DNA from 4 places in the Paenibacillus sp. KN14-4R genome. Region 2 is predicted to be linked to each of the others. Evidence: riboswitches for the same ligand, from Rfam matches in the RefSeq annotation. Region 2 holds a riboswitch; each other region holds the start of a gene.
The links. A riboswitch is a leader RNA that binds a small molecule or an ion and turns the genes downstream of it on or off. The one in region 2 is predicted to bind cyclic di-AMP.
Positions count from the first base shown of each region.

Region 1: it holds a riboswitch for cyclic di-AMP, as region 2 does, so the genes downstream of both, ACSBOP_RS11115 (hypothetical protein) here and ACSBOP_RS19525 (C40 family peptidase) in region 2, are expected to answer to the same signal.
Region 3: it holds a riboswitch for cyclic di-AMP, as region 2 does, so the genes downstream of both, ACSBOP_RS18170 (CAP domain-containing protein) here and ACSBOP_RS19525 (C40 family peptidase) in region 2, are expected to answer to the same signal.
Region 4: it holds a riboswitch for cyclic di-AMP, as region 2 does, so the genes downstream of both, ACSBOP_RS12380 (C40 family peptidase) here and ACSBOP_RS19525 (C40 family peptidase) in region 2, are expected to answer to the same signal.

Region 1 covers NZ_CP197466.1:2,348,781-2,352,014, reverse strand. The annotation lists gene ACSBOP_RS11120 (bifunctional 5,10-methylenetetrahydrofolate dehydrogenase/5,10-methenyltetrahydrofolate cyclohydrolase) at 1-642, opposite strand, end outside; ZMP/ZTP riboswitch at 699-779, opposite strand; gene ACSBOP_RS11115 (hypothetical protein) at 843-1,253, opposite strand; cyclic di-AMP (ydaO/yuaA leader) riboswitch at 1,389-1,557, opposite strand; gene ACSBOP_RS11110 (substrate-binding domain-containing protein) at 1,871-2,821, opposite strand; gene modA (molybdate ABC transporter substrate-binding protein) at 3,008-3,234, shown strand, end outside.
Region 2 covers NZ_CP197466.1:3,955,625-3,958,858, reverse strand. The annotation lists gene ACSBOP_RS19535 (nucleotidyltransferase domain-containing protein) at 1-124, shown strand, start outside; gene ACSBOP_RS19530 (MBL fold metallo-hydrolase) at 197-1,144, shown strand; gene ACSBOP_RS19525 (C40 family peptidase) at 1,465-1,935, opposite strand; cyclic di-AMP (ydaO/yuaA leader) riboswitch at 1,941-2,077, opposite strand; gene ACSBOP_RS19520 (hypothetical protein) at 2,453-3,234, opposite strand, start outside.
Region 3 covers NZ_CP197466.1:3,676,510-3,679,743, reverse strand. The annotation lists gene ACSBOP_RS18180 (cold-shock protein) at 1-82, opposite strand, end outside; gene ACSBOP_RS18175 (TRM11 family SAM-dependent methyltransferase) at 251-1,129, shown strand; cyclic di-AMP (ydaO/yuaA leader) riboswitch at 1,210-1,341, shown strand; gene ACSBOP_RS18170 (CAP domain-containing protein) at 1,346-2,125, shown strand; gene sdaAB (L-serine ammonia-lyase, iron-sulfur-dependent subunit beta) at 2,337-3,017, shown strand; gene sdaAA (L-serine ammonia-lyase, iron-sulfur-dependent, subunit alpha) at 3,014-3,234, shown strand, end outside.
Region 4 covers NZ_CP197466.1:2,563,507-2,566,740, reverse strand. The annotation lists gene ACSBOP_RS12385 (YhgE/Pip family protein) at 1-1,093, shown strand, start outside; cyclic di-AMP (ydaO/yuaA leader) riboswitch at 1,257-1,401, shown strand; gene ACSBOP_RS12380 (C40 family peptidase) at 1,407-2,264, shown strand; TPP riboswitch at 2,376-2,490, shown strand; gene ACSBOP_RS12375 (ABC transporter substrate-binding protein) at 2,573-3,234, shown strand, end outside.

The sequences.
Region 1 (3,234 bases), 1.6 Mb from region 2:
TGGCTTGCCAACTGCTGCGACTACAATGTCTGCTAATTGTACAATCTCAGCTAAATGAGTGGTTCTGGAATGGCATGTGGTAACAGTTGCATTCTTGTTCAGCAGCATAGCGGACACGGGTTTTCCAAGAATCGGACTTCTTCCGATCACAACCGCATGCTTGCCTTCGACTGGTATATTGTAATAGTCTAGGATCGCAATAATGGCTGCCGGTGTACACGAAGGGAAGTCGGCAAAACCAAAAGCATTTTGAGCAAATCCGAGAGTGGTTACACCATCTACATCCTTTTCAATACGAATGGCTTCAAATGCAGCCCTTTCATCAATTTGATGGGGAACGGGGTGCTGCAGCAATATACCGTGAACTTTTGGGTCATTGTTGAGTTTGTTAATGACATCAATTAATTCATCTGTAGTGGTAGTGGAAGGTAATTCAACCCGTATAGACTCAATACCGAGACGTTTGCACGCATTGCCTTTCATCTTTACATAAGTTGCGGAAGATGGATCATCACCGACAAGAATGGTTGCTAGGCAAGGAACAATCCCTTTTTCAGAGAGTCGCTTAATGCGACCTACTAAGTTGTCTTTTATACTCGTTGCTACGGTATTACCGTCAAGAATCAATTTTGCTTTCATCATGGGATCAGCCCTTTCTTATGTGTAAAAATACATAAAGAGGTAAGGGATTAATCCCTTACCTCTGCCCAGGCGTACGGCTGATTATCTATGTGCTCCCTCATGGTTTAACCCATGTTACGCCAGTTACACATAGTCTTTTATTTCTCTCATAATAGCACATCTACAATGATGGCCTCAAGTATTACTCAATTTTCCAACCTTTAGAATGAAAAATAGGCGTCTGAAATTTCCAATAAAAATGAGCGATGGAACACACCTTCAGATCTTCTTTGTAGAGAGGATCTCTGTGACAGTTTATCCATGAGATTAGTTAAGGCTACTTCTATAGCGTATCTTCGATCTAGACCCCAAACTTCACTTTTAATTTGAATTAATTCAAGAGCCTCTGTTACAGATAGTCTCTTCAAGACCATATAAACCGATGCCCACTGAACAAGATCACGCTGCTGTTGTGGACAAGTCACATCAAACATTCCCCAACCGCAGAACCCATTACATGAAACCTTAATAAGACCACAGCTTTTAAGTCTGAAAATCTCAATTGAATCGATTTTGTTTTGCACAAGAGGGGAATGATTCAAATTGGGTAAATGCTCCATCACTAATGCCATGCTTGGCACACTCCTTATAATCGTTAGATAGGTGTTCCTCTCGGTATGTATTCATGCCAAAAAAGCCCTTCGAGTAGAGGACACTACTCTCGGACTTGATCTGCACGTTTCATGCTTGCAGGGGTGCCGGTATAGGTTCTCTCTCAATAACGTTTACGAGGTTAGCTGTCGGATTCGGGCTTGAGAGTGCCCTACGCTTGCCGATTAAATAAGCAAATGATTCACCCCATGAACACACTTTTTGGTATAAATGAGTTCGGATGGTTCCCCCGTTTCCCTTGCGGGAATTCAACATGTGAATGATATCGAGTTATTAATAGGAATCATACGCCGACCTTTAAATAATGTAAAACCGTAAAGAGTTGATATTCGCGCATTTATGGATGTTTTTCCCTTATGGTAGCGCAATCATGAGCAAGCCTTTTTTATTTTCTATAAGAATGCTTCGAAAAGCTACTTTTTTCCTCATTTCCATAGAAAACCCAAGAAAAAGGAAGAGTGATGCAGATAATAGAAGAGAAATATGCATTTATTAACAAATACAAGGATTTATAGGGTTCGATAAGAAGCTTATTTATACGCAAAAAAGTGTAGTGAATGCTATCACTACACTTTTCTTAAGTCTCAAGCAAGATTTCACCTGTCCGAGTCAGATCATAACCTGAGATTGCTTGAAGCTCTTGTTTAAACTCATCAGACTGTAGAATTTGAATAAGAGGGTAGATCCAGGATTCATTATCTGGATTTTTAAGCATAACGAGATCATAACGTTCTTGGATCAGAGGGATAAAATCAATTTGGCCCACAAGTTGGGCGGTTTTCTCAATGCCTACGCCAACATCGGCTTCACCAGATGCAACCTTGGATGCGACTCCGAGGTGATTGGTTTGTTCATGGTCATAGCCGAGAAGCTGCTCGGATTTGATTCCGTGAAGGCGGAGTTGTTCATCCAGCAGAACTCTGGCGCCAGAACCTTTTTCCCGATTCACTAATCTTAATCCGGGATGACTTAAGTCAGACCAAGTATGAAGTCCAAAAGGATTTCCTTGCTTGACGTACAGTCCCGCATTTCGGGAAAGTAAATTCACAACCACGTAGGAAGATCCAACGAGTATTTTTCGAATATAAGGGAGATTGTATTCACCAGAATCTCCATCCAATAGATGGGTACTTACGATGTCAGACTCGCCTCGATACATTGAAATTAAACTATCCAGGCTGCCGACGAATGAGCGCAAAGGTCGAATTCCCGGTATATTTTTTTCTAAATGTTTAGCCAATATATCTAGTCCGATATCATGACCGGTTATGACGATCGGGCGAGTAGAACTAGCTGGAGCGAGCGGATTGGAATGTAACTTTGGATTGCCCATAACAATGCGATCAGCAATTGATCCTGTTCTCGCACGTTGTTTATAGGCTTCCAGATCAGCAGCGTCAATTCGCATCTGCTTGCCGACCCGATAGGAGGGCAGGTCACCTTTTTTAATCAGATCATAGACTGTCAATTTCGATACTTTCAGTAGTTTGGCGATTTCTTCTGTTGTATAAGACATGTCACTCGACATATCATGATCCTCCCAGCTAACTAAAATGGTCATTTATTTAATAAGTACCTCATTATATCACAAATGAAAAAGAGAAATTATACACGAGAGAAGTTTACAATAACTTGGGGCCTATGTATAATGGTTATGTTTATTTATATCTAGTTATAATTAAATATAATTCATACATACTTTGGAGGAGAGAAAATGATTAAACAAATGAAAAGTCGTCGGATTCTGTCTTTAGGTTTAGCTGCAATGTTAGTATTTGCGGGATGCAGCACGCAGCAAAAATCCGCCACGGATAACAACTCCAGTACTGCAGCACAAAGTACGAGTCTTCCAAGCCAGAACCCAGCTGAAAAGGTAGAGCTAACCGTGTCTGCTGCTGCCAGCATGACCGATGCGCTTAAAGAAATTCAGAAAGCATATGA
Region 2 (3,234 bases):
AAGCCCTCATCAGCTACTCGAAGAAAAAGTGGTTTACGAGCAGATTGGTCGCACGCCACGTGCTAAGGATATGGAGAGCAAAAAATTACTGCAGAACTTAATTGAACAAAGTATGAAACCCTAAATCGCGCATAACGTAGTAAAAAATGTAACTTTCAGAAAATTATTGCTACTAGCAGCGAAAAGGGGATTATCGATGCAAAATGTAATGACGGACCTTAAACATTTCGACCTGCAACAAGTTTCAGAAGGCATTTATGCTGCCATTGTAAAAGCAAGTTCAGGCGCTGTAGGCAATGCTGGATTCATTGACCTTGGTGAGTCTATTCTCGTATTTGATTCTTTTAACACACAGCAAGCGGCACAAGAACTACGAGATGAGATTCAGAAGTTAACAAGTAAGCCGATCACGCATTTGTTTAACAGCCACTGGCATGGTGATCATGTGCGAGGCAATCAAGTTTTTCATGATGTGACGATTGTTTCTTCAGCAAAAACAGCAAAACTGATGCAAGAGATTCACCCAGCCAGAATCGAGAAACAGCGATCAGACCTAGAAGGATTACGGGGCTACATTCTATCTTTAGAAGTGAAACGTGAACAAACGACGGATGAACAGCAGGTACAGCAATTATCCGATCAGATATCCGCTTTGAGAGAGTTGGAAGTTTCACTCCCGACTTTAGAATTAACTTTACCTACTGAAACTTTTGAATCGACATGGAAACTACAAGGAACAAGCCATAGTGTGGAGTGCTATACCCTTGGTGGCGGCCATACCGCTTGTGATTCCTTCTTATACATACCGGATGCAAAAGTTATTTTTATTGGTGATTTGGTCGCAGTAGATAACCATATGTCCATTATGGATGGAAACATTACCGAGTGGATTTCGATTCTAGAACAGCTTAAGACTTGGGACATTGCGTATATTGTATCTGGTCATGGACCGATTGGTGGGAAGGAATGGATTACGAAAGCAGCCGATTACTTACGTGATTTGCTTGAAGCATCGGAAGGGCTTAAAGCGCAGGGCGTAACGCCGGACCAGCTTGGAAATGTCGAAGTTCCTGCACCTTACAAGAACTGGTCAGCGGCTATGGTTTATACAAACAATATGAAGCACTTACTTAGTAACGTTTAATATACCGAAGTATACAAACCCCATCATCCCCTTCCTAGGTGGATGGTGGGGTATTGTCATGCAGCGAATGTGATCGGATGGGAATGGATTTACTTGCTTCTGGACTTGTCTTTTTTATCTGAGGATCGAGTTGTTGTGTTTTTATTCGCATGTCCCTGTTGTTTAGACATAGTAAATTCCTCCTTCGCTATCTGTTTATGAACCAAGTGTTATTGTTTGTACATCAAAATCATGTTATGCGTGACATAAACAAAACCCCGCATCCTCCTATACAAGTGGATTGCGGGGTTTCGCTATGAAATGCTTGAACTTATGTTGATTTACTCAACAGCAGCTAGCGTCTTATATGCACTATCATCAAGCACGCGACGTGCTGTGACATAACGGGTCGCATAATAAGACTCGCTTAGCTTGTTCTTGACGACGCCTGCATTCGTTGCCGAATGAATAAATTCACCGTCTCCTAGATAAATACCGACGTGAGAGATCGTACGGCCACCACCTGTTGCGAAGAACACAAGGTCGCCAGGACGGAGATCACCTTTACTCACTTTCTCACCCTCACCGCTTTGCCCTCCAGAGCTGTGCGGCAAATCGATGTCGAATTGGTTAAATACATAACTTGTGAACCCGGAACAATCGAAACCTTTTGTTGTCGTTCCAGCCCATTTGTAAGGCGTACCTACCAATGATTCGACGGACTTCTCAAGTGATGTCGCTGCGAAAGCGTTACCAGTTGAGAAGCTTAAAACAAAAACTAGGCTTAATACTAGAGCTACATACTTCTTCACTTACGTATTGCCCCTTCCTCTGCCTACGAGGTTAGCTAAGGGTTCGGTTGAAGGTTCCCTATGATCACTCAAATGCGAGATCAATTCACCCAAAGAATGGTTCCCCCGTTTCTCTAAAAAGAGAATTCGGCTGTTCTGATTTTTTTCGACTTTATTAAATTCGCCATCATTTGTGATTATCCTGCCGAAAAAACAAATTATTTAAAATAATTGTTTATTTTAAAGATCAGTCTAAAGATAATAGGTTGTACAGTTTACTTATTCCACATCTTCTTATTCCATTGGCTAAATCTTTGTGGTACGTTTTCTATCATTCTAACACTTCTTATTATTCTTGAAATCGGACAGAAGGTGTGATTGAGAGCATTTTGCTAGAATCCGCGAGGGGCTAGACAGGAAGTGGAAATAGTCTATCGAAGGTAAAAATAGTGAACTTACTACGAAATGAAAGTTGCAGATGACAAACAAAAAACAATCGATAGTAGAGCATAAGCTCTTCCTCGATTGTTATTTTAGTTTATAGCGTTACATTTTTCGATGACCAAAGCTCATATTGTGTTGCGATGGACCACACTTTAAGGAACATCTCAATGAAGGGGTAAGCCTGATAAAGCAAGAGTGCAAGAAGTCCTGCCCAGATGTAGGAAGTCGTCATAGCGGCAGCTGCGAATAGGCAAGTGATGAGTAAGAGTATGAATGATAATCCGATGATCTTAGGACTAAGACGCAACCAAGTGAGGATCGAAGAGAATGCTTTTACACGGTGTACGCACCCGAATTGAATATACATGAAACATAAATTGATGAGATAGCCATACAGGAGATACCCCGCGATCCAGGGGAGTATGCCTTGGACGAGTCCGTCATAGCTCGTCGCATGCTGATACACAAATGTGACTTTGGGAAACAACCATAGGAGTGGTGATAACGTTAAGACGACCTGAATCATGTAGTAGAGTAGGAAAGGAGCAGTGAGCTGCTTAATTCCAGCGACGAATCGGTAACCGGAATTAAGCTGCTTATTTACAAGGGAATAATACACGCCTGCGTTTATGATGGGATGGAGTACCATACGGGCGATGAGGAGTGTGCCAATGGTCCATAAATAAGATTGTGGCAGGTCAGTTTTGAATATTTGAAATTGACCTTCCGCATAAAATAAATTTCGTGCGAAGATGCCCTGTTCTGCATCGGGATATCGGTGCAGAATCGGAACGATGATGGAATATACTAGTTTATACAGAATAATTCCCCATACAAGCTGATACAAGAACAAGGTGATGACGACAAACGGCTGCT
Region 3 (3,234 bases), 280 kb from region 2:
AGCAGACACAGGATTCATTACTGCATTTCCAGATAGCGGTTTCTTCAACAACGGGTTCAACTGTCTTTTTTGAGTAATACATGTACAAAACCCTCCTTAACCCTTTTAATATGTGACAAAAAATACTTATCTATGCGGATATTAGCAATATGGTACAATAAGTTCTTCTAGAATGGTGAAGGGCGGGAGATCCTTGTTAAATCACAATTTACCGGCATATCTATATACATATGCTTGTCATGAGGATGAAATGTCTTTATGTATGTTAGAGATGAAAACTCTATTTGGACATGTTCCTCACAATTCCTGTATCGAGAGTCCATTTGCGGTAAATCCGAGTCGGAGTCCCTTTATTAAGTTAGAGCTCGCTGTACGCTATGGCGGTCAAAATATTCGAGAAATTGCTGACCAAGTTGAGTCGCTACAGACTGGTGGAAAGACATTTAAAATTATATACATCGAAAGCAATTATGCCATTACGTATGACGAAGAGCGTGCCATTGAACGTGAGATTGGGTCACGTGTACATGGTAAAGCAGACATGCGAAAGCCTGAGCGGATATTTGGAATAATTCACGCAGGCGGTAGGTGGTTATTCGGAGAATATAGGAAAAATGAGGCGGTTTGGCTGCGTCATACGAAAAAACCGCACAATTACTCCACTGCGCTTAGTACACGTGTTGCAAGAGCTATTGTCAACATCGCAGTACCTCACACGGATGGAGTTACCGTTATCGATCCTTGCTGTGGAATCGGCACAGTTGTCATCGAAGCCCTTTCGATGGGGATATCCATCGTAGGCTCAGATTTAAATCCACTTGCAATTCGAGGAGCACGGGCCAATCTAGCACATTTTAACATGCCACAGGTCGTAGAAATTCAAGATATGACGACATTAACAGGTCACTATGATGTCGCCATTCTCGATATGCCCTATAATCTATGCTCTGTGCTCTCAGATTGTGAACGATCTGGGCTGTTAAAAAGCATACGCTCATTAGCAAGTAAAGTCGTTATCATAACAATTGAGCAAATGGATGATGCAATTATGCAAGCAGGATTATCGATTATAGACCGATGCGTCGTTAGCAAAGGACGTTTTGCTAGACAAGTCATCGTTTGCAGGTAATTGGTCTTATTACCTTCATTAAGTAATACTACCACAATTTTGAGAATGAAGGCAGATATAATACATGTTACACTTTGAAAGTGTTAAATAAGCCGAAACCCAAAAAGGGTGCGGGGGAACCGCCATTTGGGGTGAAACCACTTTTAGTGGTCGGGTGTTACTCTTTTATCCGAACCCGTCAGCTAACCTCGTAGGCGACAAAAAGGAGAGAGAGAAATGAAACAAAGTTTTAAGAAAGTAGTCGTAACAGGTACTCTTGCAGTGACATTGCTAGCGTCCGCAGGGATGGCGAATGTAGCTCAAGCAGCATGTGTAGTAGGGCAGAATAACCCTATTTCGGCAAACGAGTTAGCCAAATCATGTAACTTCAATTTGAGCGAGTTAATGAAGTTATATTCACAAGGAATAAAAGGTGGAGTCATTTCGATGGGTGGAGGATGCAATCTACCTGGTAATGTAGATGGATCAAACTCACAAATTCAATGGCCAACATTGCCGGATAACGTTACACCAACGCCGCCGGTAACATCAAAGCCAACACCGGATCCAACGCCTACGCCGAAACCAACACCAACACCTAAGCCAACTCCAGCACCGTCTGAGAAGCCAGCAGTGTCAGACGAAGCTACTAAATTTGCACAAGAAGTAGTGGATCTTGTCAATAAAGAACGTTCCAAAGCAGGACTTTCTGCAGTTAAGATGGATAATACCAAGTTAAACAACATGGCAATGGATAAAGCGAAGGATATGGTGAAAAATAATTACTTTGATCACCAATCTCCAACTTATGGTTCGCCATTTGATATGATGAAACAGTATAACATTTCTTACCGCGCAGCGGGTGAGAATATCGCGAAGGGTCAACGTACGCCACAAGATGTAATGACAGCATGGATGAATAGCAGCGGGCACAGACAGAACATTCTAAGCCCTAACTTTACAACAATCGGTGTTGCTTACTATCAAGGTGTGTGGGTACAAGAGTTTATTGGCTAAATGATAGGAAGAGTTAACGGCATGATCCTGTTTGGGTCATAAGCCGTTAGCTCTTTTTTTATTGTTTATTTTAAACACTGGGTGAACAGGCTATACATGATTTCGAGAAAGAATCCGAAGATCGCTCGTTCGATTTTTTTGCTGCTTATTCATATTTGAGATATGATGTAGCATGAAAAGGTAAGATCATCACGGGGGAAGAGGAACAAGCATGCGATTTAAAGATGTTTTTTCAATAATTGGGCCGTCTATGGTAGGTCCATCGAGTTCACATACAGCAGGAGCAGCGCGTCTAGGCCGAGCGGCAAGGCAGTTGTTAGGCGAACAGCCGAAGCGTGTGGACATCACTTTTTATGGTTCTTTTGCTGAAACGTATAAAGGGCATTGCACCGATCTAGCTATTGTCGGTGGCATACTGGATTATGAGACGGACAATCCGCAGATGGTCACCTCACTAGAAGATGCTGAGAAGATGGGACTTCAGGTTAATTTTCGAATGGGACATGGACACTTTGGGCATCCGAACACTGCGGCGATTACTTTATATAGCGATACGAATGTAACGACGATGAAAGGTTCCTCTATTGGCGGGGGAAACATCGAAGTGCAAAATGTGAATGGCTTTGAAGTAAGGTTCACAGGTAATTATCCGACGATTGTCATTATGCATCAGGATTATCCAGGTATGCTTGCCAGTTTCACTACACTGCTGCAGCGTGCTGGAGTTAATATAGGGCATCTATCTTTGGATCGCAAAGGAAGAAGTGCAGACGCACTTACGGTGATTGAAATGGATCACGAACTCCCAGCGGAGTTATTACAAGATATTGCGCAGCTTGAACGCGTCAAAGAAGTACATCTAGTGAATTTGAACAAACGAGGTAACGTATGAAATTCAGGACTTTAGATGAATTATTGCAGCTGTGTGAGGCTGAGAACAAGTCGATTTCAACTGTGATGATCGAGAATCAGGCGGCGGAATCTGGTCGTACGGCTGAGGAAGAGATCAGTCGGATGTCGGAGTATTATGAAGTGATGAAGGAAGCAGTTCATAAAGGGCTCACAGAGAATACACAATCTAGAAGCGGTCTAACTGGACTGGATGCCCA
Region 4 (3,234 bases), 1.4 Mb from region 2:
TCAACTTGCGAATTCCCCTGAATTCAAACAATTGCTTGGCGCAGCAGGTATGGTAAGTGGTGGAGCAGATGCTGCTCTTGCGGGTCAACAAAAATTAGCTGCAGGTGCTGATCAATTAGCTGGCGCAAGTGGTACACTTAATGCAGGCGTAAGTACCCTAAGTGGTAAAATTAATGAAGCAGCACAAGGTGCGAAGGCTGTTGATACGGGCGCTCAAGGCCTAGCTGCAGGAAGTGTACAATTGAAAGATGGATTAACGAAATTATCTGGTGGTGTAAAAGCTATTAGTGAAGGTTCTGTTCAATTGAAAGATGGTTCAACAAAACTATCTGAAGGAATGGGAACTGTTGTTAATGGTCAAGACGAGTTATCTGGTAAATTAGCAGAAGCAGCGGACAAAACAAGCAGTATTAAAGCAAATGATTCAAACTTTGATATGTTCGCAGATCCAGTAAATGTTGCGATAGAGAAAAACAATGGTGCCGTACCTAACTATGGAACAGGATTTGCGCCGTACTTCTTATCCCTTGGATTGTTCGTAGGTGCATTGATGTTAACAATCGTATACTCAATGAAAAAACCTGCGATCACACCGCCCAACTCATTTAGTTGGTTTATTAGTAAATTCGGTGTAATGCTTGTCGTGGGTGCGCTTCAAGCAGTGCTGGCAGATATAATCTTGCTTGGTGGATTGAAGTTGGAAGTGCAAAACGTTGGATTGTTCATCTTACTCAGCTTAGTAACGAGCTGGACTTTCATGGCGATCTTGCAATTCTTGGTTACAGCATTTAACGATGTTGGACGCTTCCTTGCAATCTTGCTTCTTATTGTACAACTAACAACTTCAGCAGGAACTTTCCCAATTGAATTAATTCCAGATATACTACAACCGTTTGGCAAGCTAGTACCAATGACTTACTCTGTAAGTGGATTTAAAGCTGTCATATCGAGCGGTCAAATGAATGACTTCTGGAGTAATACAATTGTCCTAATCGGATGGATTGTTGGAATGGGTGCTTTAACTTGGGTTACATTAAAAATCAATTTAAAAAAGAACCCGAATCCAGTAATTGCTTCTAATGAAGCTGTATAGAAGCAGTGTAGATTAGAAAAATGGAAACCCGCGAAGCCAGGTGCTTCGCGGGTTTTTGGTATATTTTAAGAAAAAGATTAGAATCAATTTCCTTAAATGAAAATTTTCTAATCTGCGATTCATTGATCAAAACTAGCAAAATATGATAATCTGTTAAAGTCAAATAGATAATTTGTCGAATCTGGCTTAAACATAAAGTCAGTACGGGGGACCGATTTACTTGGGGTGAATGTTCGTGTTATATGCGATCTAGGGAGCAACCTTCTTCCCGAACCCGTCAACTAACCTCGGAGACACTGGGAGGTATTACCGTTTGAAAACTTTATTTAAAACCGTAGTATTATCATGTGCTGTTCTGGGAAGTGCTTTCGTGATCGGACAAACAGCAAGTGCACAAACAGCAAATGAAGATGTCAAAATTCAAGTCAATGATCGTTTAGTTGATCTGAATACGGATCCATACATTGGCGAGAACAACTCGTTAATGGTGCCTGTACGTCAATTGTTTGAAAATATCGGCTACACGTTGACTTGGAATCAAGAAGGCGATGAAGTTGGACTTACTGTACATAATGACAAACATAATTTCAAACTGACGACTGGCAGCACAAAGATGACGGTTGACGACAGAAAAGTTGAGTTAACAACTAAGCCTGTGATACATAACGGGGTAGCATTTGTTCCTGTACGATTGATGGCTGAACACTTAGGTTTTATTTTACAGTGGGATGATAAGAATGGAATTGCGATTCTTGGCGTAGATGGCAACTTCCATGCACCTGCATGGTATGCACCACCGAAGAAGCCTGAAATTAGCGTACAACTCATTGATACAGCGAATCAATATCTAGGTGTTCCATATGTGTATGGAGGAACTTCACCAAGTGGATTTGATTGCTCAGGTTTTGTAAGTTATGTGTTTAAAAAGTACGGATATGATCTTCCACGCACATCAAGTGATATGTACAGTGTTGGAAAATCAGTAAGCAATTTGCAAGCTGGTGATCTTGTTTTCTTCGCTGAAGGCAGTCGCGTATCGCATGTAGGGATTTATATTGGCGATGACAAATATATTAATGCAGTATCTGGCCGTGGGCGTAGCGTAATGGTAACAAGTCTTTCCTCCAGCTGGAGTGCGAAGTATTATGTTGGCGCTAAGCGCGTTCTTTAAAAGCCATAAGATAAGAAGCCACAGACAGCCATATGCTGATCTGTGGTTTTTTTCATTGAATAATTAAAATAGACAAATACTCAATTCTGCTATATAGTGGTATAGAACTTCAAAAAACAAACGGGGTGCTGGGATTTTTGGCCGGCTGAGATTGTATTCCACAAAATACTGACCCTTGAACCTGATCTGGATAATGCCAGCGTAGGAACCATGATTTTGTTTGTGCATGCACAAAAATGCTGGCTCCCGTTGGGGAGTTTTTTTGTTGTCATAGAAAGATTCTCGTCGAGAGAAAAGGAGAGAGCGACATGAAGCAATTGAAAGTAGGTCTTGCGGCTGTTCTTGTACTAACGCTGCTCATGCTTACAGCTTGCGGTAAAAGTGAGCAGTCTGCAAACGAATCGAAAGGTAGTGCAGATAAGAAGTTAATAGATGTTAAGATTGCGCTGGACTGGACACCGAATACGAACCACACAGGTATTTACGTAGCAAAAGAAAAAGGATATTTTGCCGAACAAGGGCTTAATGTTGAAATTGTTCTTCCAGGTTCCAACTCTTCCATGGCGATGGTGGGAGCAGGAAATGCTGAGTTTGGGATTGGTGTTCAAGAATCCATAACACAAGGACGATTACAAGGTGTACCTGTAGTCTCGCTTGCAGCGATTATTCAACATAATACTTCTGGATTTGCTTCACCCGTTGATAAAAATATTAAGACACCTAAAGATTTTGAAGGGAAGAAGTACGGGGGTTACGGCTCACCTGCTGAAGCAGCGGTTATTGAATCGATCATGCAGACGCAGAATGCTGATTTTAAAAAGGTTACTTCCATTAATATCGGGGAAGCGGATTATTTTACAGCTGTTAAGCGTGATGTGGATTTCTCTTGGATCTACTACGCCTGGACAGGCGTGGAGGCAGAATTGCGTAAAGAGCCTGTTAACATGATTTATCTAACCGATTATTCGGA